Regions from separate parts of the Streptomyces sp. NPDC051636 genome, predicted to be linked through region 3. Evidence: riboswitches for the same ligand, from Rfam matches in the RefSeq annotation. Region 3 holds a riboswitch; each other region holds the start of a gene.
What was found. A riboswitch is a leader RNA that binds a small molecule or an ion and turns the genes downstream of it on or off. The one in region 3 is predicted to bind cyclic di-AMP.
Positions count from the first base shown of each region.

Region 1: linked by a shared signal. The riboswitch ahead of ACIBBH_RS09825 (peptidoglycan DD-metalloendopeptidase family protein) and the one ahead of ACIBBH_RS07005 (NlpC/P60 family protein) in region 3 are both predicted to bind cyclic di-AMP.
Region 2: linked by a shared signal. The riboswitch ahead of ACIBBH_RS05115 (NlpC/P60 family protein) and the one ahead of ACIBBH_RS07005 (NlpC/P60 family protein) in region 3 are both predicted to bind cyclic di-AMP.
Region 4: linked by a shared signal. The riboswitch ahead of ACIBBH_RS29265 (transglycosylase SLT domain-containing protein) and the one ahead of ACIBBH_RS07005 (NlpC/P60 family protein) in region 3 are both predicted to bind cyclic di-AMP.

Region 1 covers NZ_JBITDA010000004.1:52,549-56,149, reverse strand. Annotated here, with positions in the region: gene ACIBBH_RS09835 (tyrosine-protein phosphatase) at 1-704, opposite strand, end outside; partial or broken gene ACIBBH_RS09830 (GH36 C-terminal domain-containing protein) at 1,079-1,291, shown strand; cyclic di-AMP (ydaO/yuaA leader) riboswitch at 1,599-1,758, shown strand; gene ACIBBH_RS09825 (peptidoglycan DD-metalloendopeptidase family protein) at 1,763-2,689, shown strand; gene ACIBBH_RS09820 (DUF6250 domain-containing protein) at 2,831-3,397, shown strand; gene ACIBBH_RS09815 (SGNH/GDSL hydrolase family protein) at 3,461-3,601, shown strand, end outside.
Region 2 covers NZ_JBITDA010000002.1:315,364-318,964, reverse strand. Annotated here, with positions in the region: gene ACIBBH_RS05115 (NlpC/P60 family protein) at 1-1,789, opposite strand, end outside; cyclic di-AMP (ydaO/yuaA leader) riboswitch at 1,798-1,972, opposite strand; gene ACIBBH_RS05110 (SpoIIE family protein phosphatase) at 2,173-2,361, opposite strand; partial or broken gene ACIBBH_RS05105 (SpoIIE family protein phosphatase) at 2,340-2,673, opposite strand; gene ACIBBH_RS05100 (DUF1996 domain-containing protein) at 3,479-3,601, shown strand, end outside.
Region 3 covers NZ_JBITDA010000003.1:6,189-9,789, forward strand. Annotated here, with positions in the region: gene ACIBBH_RS07005 (NlpC/P60 family protein) at 509-1,672, opposite strand; cyclic di-AMP (ydaO/yuaA leader) riboswitch at 1,680-1,854, opposite strand; gene pcrA (DNA helicase PcrA) at 2,082-3,601, shown strand, end outside.
Region 4 covers NZ_JBITDA010000020.1:82,837-86,437, reverse strand. Annotated here, with positions in the region: gene ACIBBH_RS29275 (outer membrane lipoprotein carrier protein LolA) at 1-106, opposite strand, end outside; gene ACIBBH_RS29270 (polyprenyl synthetase family protein) at 358-1,368, opposite strand; cyclic di-AMP (ydaO/yuaA leader) riboswitch at 1,898-2,081, shown strand; gene ACIBBH_RS29265 (transglycosylase SLT domain-containing protein) at 2,087-2,626, shown strand; gene ACIBBH_RS29260 (HAD family hydrolase) at 2,641-3,462, opposite strand; gene ACIBBH_RS29255 (carboxymuconolactone decarboxylase family protein) at 3,508-3,601, opposite strand, start outside.

The DNA.
Region 1 (3,601 bases), on a different contig from region 3:
TCGACCGTCTCGAACGCCGCCGTCAGGTACTCGGCACGCGCGTCGAACAGCGGGCCGAGGAGCTCCATGACCTCGGAGGAGTACGCCGAGTCGGAGCTGCCGCTGCGGCGCACCTTGTAGCGGCGGTGCTTGGCGTTCGACTCCAGGTAGTCGGCCAGGATCGCGTCCCGCTCCACGCCCACGGCGAGCAGTGTGACGGCGATGGACAGGCCTGCGCGGTCCTTGCCGGCCGCGCAGTGCATCAGGGCGGGGACGCTGTCCTCGGCGAGCGCGTGCAGCACCCGGGAGTGCTCGGCGGTGCGCTCCTTCATGATCTTGCGGTAGGAGGCGATCATCCGGTTCGCCGCCTTGCCGTCCGCGAGGAGCGCGCGCAGCTGGTCGAGGTCGCCGTCGCGGACCATCGTCCAGAACTCGGCGCCGTCCGCCGGGTCGCTCAGCGGCAGGTTCACGTTGCGCACGCCGGGCAGTTCGACGTCCGGTCCCTCGAGCCTGTGGTCGGCCGCGTTGCGGAAGTCGAAGATGGTGTGCAGCCCGAGGGAGGCGAGGAACGCCGCGTCCTCGTCGGTCGCGTGCGCGAGGTGCCCGCTGCGGAACAGCACCCCGTAGCGCACCCGCCGTCCGTCCACCGTGGGCAGACCGCCCACGTCCCGGAAGTTGCGCACTCCGGTCAGCTCCGGTTCGGTCGACGGGATCTGCTGCGTCACGGGGGCTCCTCCCAGCCGTTCCCGCCGTCGCGGCTCGTCGGCGGGCACCCTGTCGACGATACGACATCGGTTTTCCCGGGCAATGAGTTGTCCACAGGCGTTGCCTCCGCGGCCAAGAGCGCTTGATGATGTTGGCTCCACTGGGGCCCCAGGATCGCGCTCGCCGACGCCGAGGCCCTCGCCGAGCACCCGCTGCCCGGCTACCGGCCCTTCGAGTCCCCGCTCGACGGCCGCGAGGAGTATCCGGTCGAGGGCGGCCCCCGCTTCGTCAGGCCCGCCCCGTCCTTGCGCGCCGGACAGCGGCGCGATACCGAGTGGGCCTCGAGACGTACGACACCGACGACGGCGAACTCCGGCTGCGCTTCCGCGAGCTCGGGGACGAGGCCGTCGTCCTCGCCTGGCTCCAGGCGCAGCGGTACGGCGAGCCGGTCCCGGCGCTGCGGCTGCGCGGCCTCGACCCCACGGCGTCGTACGAATGCCGCGAAACGGGCGAAGTTCACCGGGGTGCCGTGCTGCTGCACCACGGGCTGCGCACCGGGCTGCGCGGCGACTTCGATGCGACGGTTCTCCGCCTGTGTCGCATCTGAGCTTTCTGTCCGAATTAGACCCTTCATTCCAAGTCGCTGTGAATTAGGGGGCCATGGGGATGGGGTGCGTGAGGAGCGTCATATTCGTGACCGTCCGTCGCGCGTCATGTCCACGTAATCCGCGGGATCTTCCTGGGATTTGATGCAACGAAGACGCATCGAATTCACGGAGGGTGACCGGGAATTCCCGTAACGGATCACGTGAAACGCGGACAGAGGGAACCATCTGGTTGTCCCTTCGCGTCCTGCTCGCTTACGTTCGCCATCAATCCGGACGGAACGCCGAATCCTGCCGCCGCCCGGAGCCCGCACACACTCACCCGTGCACGGCAGGAGCGGGGGACCCACCAGGTACGACTGCCTGTTCCGGTCTCCGGGACGGCTAGGGGTGAAGCCGCGCCCCGCGCGCGGCCGGGCAGCTCCAGCCCGAACCCGACAGCTCACCTCGCAGGCGTCGGAGAGGAATTCGCCATGCCCGCGAAGGGTAAACACCGCCGTCCCAAGACCCGGCGTTTCACGCGCTCGATCGCCGTCGCCGGCACGGGCGGCGCCGCGCTCGCCCTGCCTCTCATGGGCGCCACCGGTGCCCACGCGGCCACCGCAAAGGATTCCGTTTCGGAAAAGGCCGTCCAGACCGTACCGGTGGCCGGGAAGAAGGTCTCCGCGGCACAGCCGGGCGCACGCACCTACACGGTGAGGACCGGCGACTACCTCTCCAAGATCGCCGACGAGCAGCACGTCAGCGGCGGCTGGCACCGGCTCTACGAGGACAACCGCGAGGCCGTCGGCAGCGACCCCTCGCTGATCCACCCCGGCCTGAAGCTCACGCTCGGCAAGAAGGCCGCGCAGACGGGCGGCAAGTCCTCCGCCTCCGCCGGGTCTTCGTCGTCCGTGAAGTCGAAGTCGCAGTCGGAGTCCGGGTCCACGTCGCGGTCCCAGTCGCAGTCGGCGTCCCGGTCGTCGTCCCCCGCGTCGGCGAACACCTCCGCCGGCTTCACGCTCCCCGTGGCCAGCGCCACCGTCGGCACCGGCTACCACGTGGCGGGCAGCATGTGGTCCAGCGGCCACCACACGGGCGTCGACTTCGTCGTCCCGACCGGCACCTCGCTGAAGGCCGTGGGTGCGGGCACGGTCGTCTCCGCGGGCTGGGGCGGCGCCTACGGCAACCAGGTCGTGATCAGGCTCGCCGACGGCTACTACGCCCAGTACGGCCACCTCTCCTCGCTCTCCGTCTCGGCCGGCCAGACCGTGGCCGCGGGCCAGCAGATCGGCCTCTCCGGCGCGACCGGCAACGTGACCGGCCCGCACCTGCACTTCGAGATCCGCACCACGCCGAACTACGGCTCGGACGTGGACCCCGTCGCCTACCTCCGCTCGCACGGCGTCGCCGTCGCCTGACGACCGCGTCGCCCGTCCCTGGGTGACCGAAGGCCGGACCCCCGATCCCCGGGTCCGGCCTTCGGTGTGTCGACAGCGGGGCCGGGGCCCGGGCACAGTGACCTCCATCAGGAGCAAGGCCTTCTGCAGCCTTGGGGGCCCTTGTCCGGCAGCCCGCACCCCGCCCACGACGACTTCCGGCACGGTCTCGGCCAGTGGGTGACCGAACTGCAGGACGGCGGCAGCGTCACCGCCTCCCACGGCTTGCTGGACATCGACGTGCCCAGCGGCGCGACGGTCTGGTTCCGCCGGTGGCTCGAAGGGCCGTACGTCCTGGAGTACACCGCCCCGCCGGCGTCGCAGGGCGGGGCCAACGGCCGCGTCTCGGACCTCAACAACTTCTGGAACGCGGCCGGCGTCCGTTTCCCCGGCGACCTCTTCGCGACGCCGCGGGGAGGCGGGCTCGAGGAGTACGACTACCTGAAGACGTATTACGCCGGCTACGGCGCCAACTCCAACACCACCACCCGGCTGCGCCGTTACGTCGGCGACGCCGGGGTCCGCCCCCTGGTCTACGACTGCACCGGGCCCCTGCTCGTCGCGAACGAACCCCAGCGCGTCCGGATCGTCTCGGATCACCGGCTTCCGGGTGTGGCGTATTCCCGGATGACGCATGCCGGAGGAGTGGCTTATCTCACCGACCGTCAAGCCCGTATTACGGTCGCGTAAGTCACACCCCAAGGTGAATCATGGTCCGATGTGGCAGACGATTCGAAGAGTGACAACAGATCAGTGATCGGGTCGTACGTGGCGGTGGGGGACAGCTTCACCGAGGGCGTGGGCGACCCCGGCCCCGATGGGGCGTTCGTCGGCTGGGCCGACCGGTTCGCGGTACTGCTCGCGGACCGGCGGCCCGAGGGCGACTTCAGGTAC
Region 2 (3,601 bases), on a different contig from region 3:
CCTCGCTCAGCGCGACCGGCGTGCCCGCGCCCGCCTGCTCCCGCGCGGCACGCGGCAGCGTGACCCCGGCGGCCTTCCACGCGGCCTGGGTCAGGCTGGAGCAGTCGTAGGAGTCCGGCCCGGTCGCCCCCCAGACACACGGCTTGCCCATCTGCGCCCGGGCGAAGGCCACCGCCTTCATGCCCTTTCCGCCGTACGCCGGCTCCGTGGCGGGGGAGGGGACGGCGAAGGAACCGGTGTCGGCCGGGGCGGGGGAGCCGGCGATACCGGCTCTGGCGTAGGACGGGGTGCCGGTGAGGGCGCCGGCCTGGGCGAGGGATCCGGTGTCGGTCAAGGCGCCGGTACCGGTGAAGGATCCGGTGTCGCTCAGGGGGCCGGCGCCGACGAAGGACCCGGTGTCGCCGAGGAGGGCGGCAGCGGCGAAGGTTCCGGTGCCGGTCACGGGGGTCGCCCCCGAGGGAGCCGCCGCGCCCGGGAACGGGTCCACACCGACGGCTGCCCCGGCACCGGGGGGCATGCCCGCGCCGGTCGCCATACCGACGCCGGGCATTGCGCCTGCCCCGGTCATGGCGCCTGCCCCGGCCATCACGCCGGTGGCGGCGAGTGTGCCGGTGCCGGTGAGTGTGTCCGTGCCGATGGGTGTGCCCGCGTTGGGGATTGTGCCCATTCCGGCGATCGCGCCGGTAGTGGTCGTGGTGCCCGTCCCGGTCATGGCGCCTGCCCCGGCCATCACGCCGGTGGCGGCGAGTGTGCCGGTGCCGGTGAGTGTGTCCATGCCGATGGGCCTGCCCGGGCTGGGGATTGTGCCCATTCCGGCGATCGCGCCGGTCGCGGTCATCGCATCCGCGCTGGGGCTCGCGACCACCCCGGTCATGGCGCCCGCCCCAGCTGCCGCGCCGGGCGCGGAAAGTGCGCCGGTGTCGGTGAGCGCGTCCGTCCCCGTACTCGGGCCCGGGCTGGGGATCGTGCCCGCCCCGGCCATCGCCCCCGTGCCATCCCCCGCGGCGACCGCGGTTCCCGCCGCTGACATGCCCGCGCTGAGGCCGGCCCACTGCTGGCGCAGCCACTCCTGTTCCGCCGGCTGGAGGGTCTGGTCGGCGTCGCCACGCCATGTGTCCTGGGCCGGGCGCGGGGGCTCGATCGCGGCGAGGGCGGCGGGCGGGGCCTGCCGCATGGTCTGGCGGGACAGCAGTTCACGGGCAGCGGCGAGCTTCCGCTGGTTCTGCCCCTTCGACACCGCGGGCGAGGACCGCCGCGGCGCGGCCGCGGGCAGGGCCAGGGGCGTCTCCCGCCGCGGCTCCGGCGCGGAGGGCAGCGCGGCGACGGGCCCGGCGGTCAGCTCCGCCACTGGGCGGCCGGTCAGTTCGGGCAGGGCGCGGCCGGTCAGTTCCGGCACGGCACGCCCGCCCGTCTGCCCGGAAGTCCCGGCGGTCAGCTCCGGCAGGGGGCGCCCGGCCGGCGCTTCCAGCGCACCGGCGGTCAGGCCGCGACCCAAGAGCTCCTCCGGGACCTTGGGGCGGCGCTCGGCCGGGCGCCGCGGTGTCCGGTCGGCGGGGAGTACGGCGGGCACTGACGGACCCAGCTTGGCGCGTGCCCCGTCCATCCACTGCCGGGCGACACTGTCCAGAGAGGGATCGGCGCCCCGGTCCGACCGGCGAAGACGCACCCCACGGCCGCGCGTGCCCCCTGACAGCGCACGGGTGGCGTTGTAGTTCCCGGTGGCGTTCTCGGCCTGGTCGTAGAGGGTGTCGATTCGCTGCCGAACCTCGTCGCGGCTTTCGCGCGCCATGGGGGACGTACTCCTTCCGTGCTCCGCCTACCGGGTTAGCTGTCGGGTTCGGGCGGTCGATGGTGGAAGGCATGCCCTACGACCCTTGCCCCCTCGGGCAGTTGGGCCGATTCACCCCAAGTCGGTTGGGTCCCCGGCTCCGGCTGTGCCCCGCAAGGGCACCGGACTCGACGGAGGCCACGCGGCCCGGCGGGGTTCGCCGGGGGGAGCCGTGCGGCCTGGTCGCCAACCTAGCCAACTTGTGTGGCCGGTGTGAAGGTTGAAGCGCGGAATGCCCGATACGTAATTGTGATATTCATCTTGGCGCCCGTGATCATCCGGTGAGGAGGCCCCCAAACCGCCCGCAGGACCAGCACTTCGAACGCCCGCCTCGCCGCCGCATCTCACCACCGCATGATGACCAGCGCCGTGTCGTCGGTCGCGGCCTCCCGCGGAAGCAACTCCCGCAGGACGGCGTCGGCGAGGTCCTCCGGATCCGCGGCCCGGTGCCGGCCGAGAACGTCGGCGAGACGGGCCGGCCCGACGTCGATGTCCTCGTGCCGCCGCTCGATCAGGCCGTCGGTGTACAGCACGAGGGTGGCCCCGTCGGTGAACGTGAGGCGTGCCTCGGGACGTGGCCGGGGTCGGGCCGGGCGTCCAGCGGGGGATCGGTGGCCCGGTCGAGGAACTCCACGAGGCCGTCGGCATGCACCAGTACGGGCGGCGGGTGGCCGGCGCTGCTGTAGGCCGGGGTGCGGTGGTCGAAGTCGATGAACGTCGCCACCGCGGTCGCCGATTCCGCGCCGTCGACCACGTGGGCGTACTCCCCCAGGGCGTTCAGCGCATGCGCGAGGCCGTCGGCGACGCGGCAGACGGCGCTGAGCGCTGCGCAACTGCCCCATCACGCACGCGGCCTGCAGGCAGTGCCCGACCACGTCACCGACCGAGAGGCCGATGCGGTCGCCGCCGACCCGGTCGACCAGGTCGTACCAGTCCCCGCACACGTTCAGCGCGCTCACCGGGCTGGTACCGCACGGCGGCCCGGTGGCGCCCCACCTGCAGGCGGGCGGGGAGCATCGCCTCCTGGAGGGCGAGCGCCACCTCCCGGTCCCGGGCGTGGGACCGGCGCAGCCGCTCGTTCAGCTCCTGTCAGCTCCCGGGCGCGCCGGTACAGCTCGGCCTCCAGCACCTGGGCCCGGTCGCTGTGCCCGCTGCCGCGGGCCCGGCGACCATCCCCGGCAGTGTCTGGAACACCGCCGCGTAGTCGATCTCAGCGTCCGCCATGGCCTGCCGCCTCACCCGACCGCCGATACGGGCCCGGTCTCCCCCGAAATCTGCGCCCGAGCGGGCGGGGGATCTGCCGAGGACGCTGCTCATCGCAGTCGGGAGCCACTGATCCGTGCGGGGCGTGCGCGCCGGAGCGCACGGGCGCGCGGCGGCAGGGGTCCGCCTGTGGTCCGTACCGGTACTGCGGGCGAGCGGTGTGCTCTTCCACGCTCCGGCCAGGCCGAACCGCCGCGGCGCCGGCCGCGTGTCTGTGAGTTCACGATGAATCTCCGGGGTGCTTGAACACACCGGCCTTCGACTCCGTATGGGACGGGGGCTTGCCATGCCGGGCCGGCCATGAGGTGCGGGAGTACTCCCTTGGGACGCAACAAGCGCAGACGCCCGACAGGCGCACGACGCGCGACCTTCGCCGCGGTCGCGTTGATGCTGGGCGGAGGTGGACTGGTCGCGGCGAACGTCTACGCCTCGGCGACCGAGGGCGGCACGGACGCCCAGGTGCGGCAGGCGGGCCAGGACGGGAGCGGCTGGGGTTCGGGGTCGGCCACC
Region 3 (3,601 bases):
TCCGAAGAGTGCGATGAGCATGATCCAGGCCGCGCCGACGTGCACAGCGTGAACAAACGCATCGTCTGCAGCGTGCGCAAGAGTGGGCCGGTGGACCGCGGTGGTGACATGCCGGGCCTGTTCGGGCGGAAACCCGCGCCCGGTCCTGCACCGGCCCGGGTGCATCGCTCAGCGAGGGTTCGATCGCGCGCCGGTACACGATCGACATGATCGTGCCGCCAACTGCGACTCCCGATCACGCTGCCGGTCTGGCGCACGGTGTTGGTGACAGTCGACCCGGCACCGGCCCGATCCAACGGCAGGGAGCTGATCAATGGCTGCCATCACCGGGCCGATCACCATGCCGATGGAGAGGCCCTGGACCAGCGACAGGATCTCGCTTACGGATGAGCGGGGTTTGCAGTCCGCGGAACCCGTAGGCGCCCATGGTCAGCGCCGCCCTGGTGAGCGCTGGTGTGGTGACAGGCGTAGCGGCCAGCGGCGAACCACATGCCGGCCTACAACGGGCTCAGGCCGGTCGCACCACGCTGTGGATGATCGATTCGCCGCCGTAGTAGATCGACTCCTCGCGGACGTAGGTACCCGGCTTGGGGGCGTGGATCATCATGCCGTTGCCGATGTAGATGCCGACGTGGCTGACATCGTCGTAGAAGAAGACCAGGTCACCGGGCTGGGCGTCGGCGAGGGGAACCGTGGTGCCCGCCTCGACCTGGTCGTAGGTGGTGCGCGGCAGGCTGACGCCGGCGGCCTTCCAGGCGGCCTGGGTCAGGCCGGAGCAGTCGTAGGAGCCGGGGCCGGTGGCGCCCCAGACGTAGGGTTTGCCGATCTGGGCACGGGCGAACGCGATCGCTTTGTCGGCCATGGTGGCGTACGAGGGCGACGTGCCGGAGGAGCCGGACGAGGTTCCGCTCGCCGAGCCCGACGAGCCCGACGAGTCGGACGACGAGCTGTCCTGTTGCGCCGCCGCCGCCTCCTGCTGCTGCTTCGCGAGCTCCGCCGCCTTGCGCGCGGCCTCCTCCCGCTTCTGCCTCTCGATCGCCGCGAGCCGCGCCTTCTCCTGGGCCGTCAGCGTGGACAGCAGTTCCCGTGCGGTGGCGAGCTTCTTCTGGACGGTGGCCTTGGCGGTCTGCAGGTCGTTCCGCGACTCGGTCAGCGTCTCGAGGCTCTTGGTCGCCTCCTGCCGCTTCTTCATGGTCGCGGACTGCTGGGTGACGTAGTCGTCGACCGCGTCCTTCTGCCGGGAGGTCAGCCGGCTCATCAGCTGCGTCTGGTCGAAGTAGTCCTGCGGGGTGTCCGCGAGCAGGAAGGTGGCGGTGTCGGGGGCGGTGGCCCCGGTCCGGTACTGGGCCGCGGCGAACGAACCCAGCTTCTCGCGCGCCTTGTTGAGCTTCTCCGTGCGCTTGGCCACCTCGTCGAGGAGGGCGTCGACCCGTCTGCGCTGCTTACCGGTGTTCTCCTTGGCCGCGTTGTACTTCTCGGTCGCCGACTCCGCCTGCCGGTACAGGTCGTCGACCTTCTTCTCGACCTCCTCAAGGCTCGGCTTGTCACCGTCAGCGGACGGGGTGGCGTCGGCCGTCTGGGAGAGCAGGGCCATGGAGGTGAGCGCGGCGGTGGCGAGGGCGGGGGTGCGTATACCAGCCACACCCGAGGGACGCTTGCGGTGCGACGCCAAGGGAGGCGACTCCTTCCAATGTTCCGCCTACCGGGTTAGCTGTCGGGTTCGGGCGGGTGGTTCGGAAGGGTTGCCCTACGGCCCTTCTCCCGGAGGGAGACGGACCGATTCACCCCAAGTTCGGTTGGGTCCCCGGCTCCGGTCGCCGCAGGGCGGCGCGCCGGACTCGGCGGAGGCCGCGCGGCCCGGCGACGTTCGCCGGTGGGGGCGTGCGGCCCGCCCGGCACGGTAGCCAACTCCTGTGGCTCATGTGAAGATTGATGCACGATATGCCCGATACATTTCTGTGACCCGGGGCAGAGATCCATTTCGGGTGACAGTGCGGCTCCGCAGAGTGAGCGGCGGGGAATCCGGTCATTTCCCGGGGCGGCGGCCGGTTGCCGGTGGGGCGCCCTAGACTCGGAGAGCGATGAGCAGCCTCTTTGACGACAGCTTCCTGGCGGACCTCCAGGCCCCTCGCGGGCACGAGGAGGAGCCCCCGCCACCGCCCGAGGACGAGCACGCTCCGGAGCCGGTTCCGGACGATCTGTTCGGGGGGAAGTTCGACGTGCCGCCGGACCGGGACGCCTACTACCGCGACGGCGCCCACCGCCCGGCCGTCGACTCGGCCGCGCTCCTGGAGGGGCTGAACGACAACCAGCGGGCCGCCGTCGTCCACTCCGGCTCCCCGCTGCTCATCGTGGCCGGCGCCGGCTCCGGCAAGACCCGCGTACTCACCCATCGCATCGCCTACCTGCTGGGCGAGCGGGGCGTGCACCCCGGGCAGATCCTCGCGATCACCTTCACCAACAAGGCCGCGGGCGAGATGAAGGAGCGGGTCGAGCAGCTCGTCGGCCCGCGCGCGAACGCGATGTGGGTGATGACCTTCCACAGCGCGTGCGTGCGCATCCTGCGCCGGGAGAGCAAGAAACTCGGCTTCACGTCGTCGTTCTCGATCTACGACGCCGCCGACTCCAAGCGCCTGATGGCCCTGGTCTGCCGCGATCTGGACCTCGACCCCAAGCGCTTCCCGCCGAAGTCCTTCAGCGCCAAGATCTCCAACCTGAAGAACGAGCTGATCGACGAGGAGGACTTCGCCGCCCAGGCCACCGACGGCTTCGAGAAGACCCTCGCCCAGGCCTACGCCCTCTACCAGTCGCGGCTGCGCGAGGCCAACGCCCTGGACTTCGACGACCTGATCATGACGACGGTCAACCTGCTGCGCGCGTTCCCGGACGTTGCCGAGCACTACCGCCGCCGGTTCCGCCACGTCCTGGTCGACGAGTACCAGGACACCAACCACGCCCAGTACGCCCTCGTGCGCGAACTCGTCGGCACCGCCGGGCACCCGGTGGACGTACCGCCCGCCGAGGACGACCTGCAGCCCGCCGAGCTGTGCGTGGTGGGTGACGCCGACCAGTCGATCTACGCCTTCCGCGGCGCGACCATCCGCAACATCCTCCAGTTCGAGGAGGACTACCCGGACGCGACGACGATCCTGCTGGAGCAGAACTACCGCTCCACCCAGACGATCCTCTCGGCGGCCAACGCGGTCATCGAGCGCAACGAGTCCCGCCGGCCGAAGAACCTGTGGACCAACGCGGGCGCGGGCGCCCGCATCACCGGGTACGTCGCCGACACCGAGCACGACGAGGCGCAGTTCGTCGCCGACGAGATAGACCGCCTCACGGACGCGGGCGAGGCGAAGGCCGGGGACGTCGCCGTCTTCTACCGCACCAACGCCCAGTCCCGTGTCTTCGAAGAGGTCTTCATCCGCGTCGGCCTGCCCTACAAGGTCGTCGGCGGCGTCCGTTTCTACGAGCGCAAGGAGGTCCGGGACGTCCTGGCCTACCTGCGCGTCCTCGCCAACCCGGAGGACTCGGTCCCGCTGCGCCGCATCCTCAACGTCCCCAAGCGGGGCATCGGCGACCGCGCCGAGGCGATGATCGA
Region 4 (3,601 bases), on a different contig from region 3:
CCGCCACCCCCACCACCGCGACCGGCACGACGTACCGGGCCGCCTTGCGGCGTCCGGTGTCCGCGGTGTCGTCGGACGTGGTGTCGTCGGATTCGTACGGTGCCATGTGTGCCTTACCTCCGTCGTCGGCGGCGGCTGTCCTCGCACGAGTGGTCCACCCTGAGCCGCCATTCTCACCCGAATCGGTGAGGAGTGGTGATTTCCGTGGTTTCCATCTCACCAAATCGGCTGTGAGGAAGCGTCAGACCGGGGAGCCAACTCCGCGTACGCCTGGGGTATGACACGGGGTGGAGATGTCTCCCCCGACCCGTAGGGGTCGCAGAGGATCACGCCGGTCGGCACCGGGGCAACGGGCGGTTACCCCGCCCGGTGCACCACCGCATCGCACAGCTCCATGAGCGCCGCCTTCGCGTCGCACTCCCGCAGCGGTGCCAGCGCGGACCGCGCGTCCTCCACGTACCGCACGGTGTCCCGGCGGGCCTGCTCCAGCGCCGGGTGGGCGCGCAGCGCGGTCAGGGCCTCGGCGTGCCGGGTGTCGTCGGTCAGGTCGGAGTCGAGGAGGTCGCACAGGGCGATGTCCTCGGGCAGCCCCAGCCGTGCCGCCCGCTCCCTGAGGCGCAGCACGGGCAGGGTGGGGATGCCCTCGCGCAGGTCGGTCCCCGGGGTCTTGCCGGACTCGTGGGAGTCGGAGGCGATGTCCAGCACGTCGTCCGCGAGCTGGAAGGCGACGCCGAGCCGCTCGCCGTACTGGGTCAGGACGTCCACCACGGTCTCGTCGGCCCCGGACATCATCGCGCCGAAGCGGCAGGAGACCGCCACCAGCGACCCGGTCTTGCCGCCCAGGACGTCCAGGTAGTGCTCGACCGGATCCCGGCCGTCCTGCGGCCCCGCCGTCTCCAGGATCTGCCCGGTGACCAGCCGCTCGAACGCCACGGCCTGCACCCGTACGGCCTCGGGGCCGAGGTCGGCGAGAATCTGCGAGGCACGGGCGAAGAGGAAGTCGCCGGTGAGGACGGCGACCGAGTTGCCCCAGCGGGTGTTCGCGCTGTCCACCCCGCGGCGCACGGCCGCCTCGTCCATGACGTCGTCGTGGTACAGCGTGGCGAGGTGGGTGAGCTCGACGACGACGGCCGAGGGCACGACCCCCGGCGCGTACGGGTCCCCGAACTGTGCCGCGAGCATCACGAGCAGCGGCCGGAACCGCTTCCCGCCCGCGCGCACGAGGTGCTGCGCGGCCTCGGTGATGAAGGGGACCTCGCTCTTGGTGGCTTCGAGCAGGCCTTCCTCGACAGCCGCCAGTCCGGCCTGGACATCGGCTTCCAGAGCCTGGTCCCGCACGCTCAGCCCGAATGGCCCGACGACGGTCACGAGGGGTCTCCTGTCTGCTGGTGTCTGCTGGCGATTACACGGTTTGTCGATAGGTCGCTGCCCTCACTCAAGTCAGCGTATCCGGTCAGCTTTCGATCACCGAGGGCGCCCACTGTTACAGGCCGGGCGCTATCGGACCACGACCGTTATGTTTTCGATCGGTTGATAAGGACAGATATTTATCTACTTACCCGGAAGTACGACGCGACTGCGCCGCTTGGAGCAGCCCGATCCGCGCCGCCACGCCCGACGCGCTTACCCAAGACGTCGCCCTCCATGCCCCATTTGCCGCGATTGTTATTCCGTGAATTGGGTCACGCCACCCGACCGGCGTGTTTATCACCCCATACCGGCATTACGCCTTTCGGCATTGGCCAGTTGAGGCTTGGCGAGCGCAAAGGATCAAGCACCTCATACGCACCAGAACAAGGTCAACTAGGACGTTGTGTGAATCCGCTACTTGTTCTGGACATGTGCTCTCGCATACGTTCCGGGCCGTCGGGCGGACGCCTAATCCTGCCGCCGCCCGTCACACCCATTGACGAACTCATTCGCGTACGGCAGGAGCGGGGGACCCAGGTAAGCCGCCGGTCCGGGCGACATCCGTCGTCCCGGAACGGCTTGGGGTGAAGCCGTGCCGTCTTCGGGCGGCACGGCCGGGCACCTCCCAGCCCGAACCCGACAGCTCACCTCGCAGGCGACGGAGAGGAACTTCACCATGTCTGCTGCCGCTCAGCGCCGCCGTGCCCCCTTCGCCCGCCTCGTCCGCAAGGTCGCAGTCGCCGGTACCGGCGCCGCCGTGCTCGCCCTCCCGCTGATCGGCGCGACCAGCGCCTCGGCGGCCACCACCACGACGGCTACCACCACGACGGCCACCACCACGACGGCCACCACCACGACGGCCACCACCACGACGGCCACCAGCACGGTCGCGTACCCGAACAACCTCGACGGCTGGATCCGCCAGTCGCTCGCGATCATGGCCGAGAAGCACATCCCGGGCAGCTACAACGGCATCTACCGCAACGTGATACGCGAGTCGTCGGGCAACCCGCTGGCCATCAACCTCTGGGACTCCAACGCGGCCGCCGGTATCCCGTCCAAGGGCCTGCTGCAGGTCATCGACCCGACGTTCCGCGCCTATCACGTGGCCGGAACGTCGTTCAACATCTACGACCCGGTCGCGAACATCACCGCCGCCTGCAACTACGCCGCCGCGCGGTACGGCTCGATCGACAACGTGTTCGGCGCGTACTGACCGCTCCGCTCCCCTCAGGGGAAGAGTCTTTCGAGGACGACGGCGATGCCGTCGTCCTCGTTCGACAGGGTGACCTCGTCGGCCACCGCCTTCAGTTCGGGGTGGGCGTTGGCCATCGCCACACCGTGGGCGGCCCAGTCGAACATCGGGATGTCGTTGGGCATGTCCCCGAAGGCGACGGCCTGTTCGGCGCTCAGCCCGAGGCGCTCGGCGGCCAGCGCCAGCCCGGTCGCCTTCGTGACGCCGCACGGCTGGAGCTCGACGGTCCCCGGCCCCGACATGGTGACCGTCGCCAGCGACCCCACGACCGAGCGGGCCGTGGCCGCCAACTCGTCGTCGGACAGGGCATGGTGGCGCAGCAGGACCTTGCTGATCGGCGCGCGCCACAGGTCCTCGCGCCGCTGGACCCGTACGGCGGGCAGGGTGGGGTGGGGCATGAGGTACCCCGGTTCGATGAGTGTGAGCCCGTCCACCCCGTCCTGGTCGACGGCCACGTACACGTCCCCCACCTCGGCCTCGATCTTGCCGAGCGCGGTCTCCGCCAGCTCCCGGTCGAGGGTGACCGACCACAGCAGGCGGTCGGCGCCGGCGTCGTACACCTGCGCCCCCTGTCCGCACACCGCGAGTCCCGTACAGCCGAGGCCGTCGAGCAGCGGCCGCACCCGGGGTGCCGGGCGCCCGGTCACCACGAGGTGCCGGGCCCCCGCCTTCTCGGCCCGCGCGAGGGCGGCGAGGGAGCGGTCGGAGAAGGTGTCGTCGCCGCGCAGGAGCGTTCCGTCGAGATCGGTTGCGACGAGTGAGCATGCGACGGGTGAATGTGCGGGGGGTGCGGCCATGATCAGAGAATACGGACACCGCGCCCCCTGGACTCACCGCTGTTTTCAGCCCCAAGTGGTGCCCGCGGGCTCCTTGATGGTGGTGTTGAGACGGTTGAACATGTTGGTGACCGAGACGGTGAGGATCAGCGCGGACAGC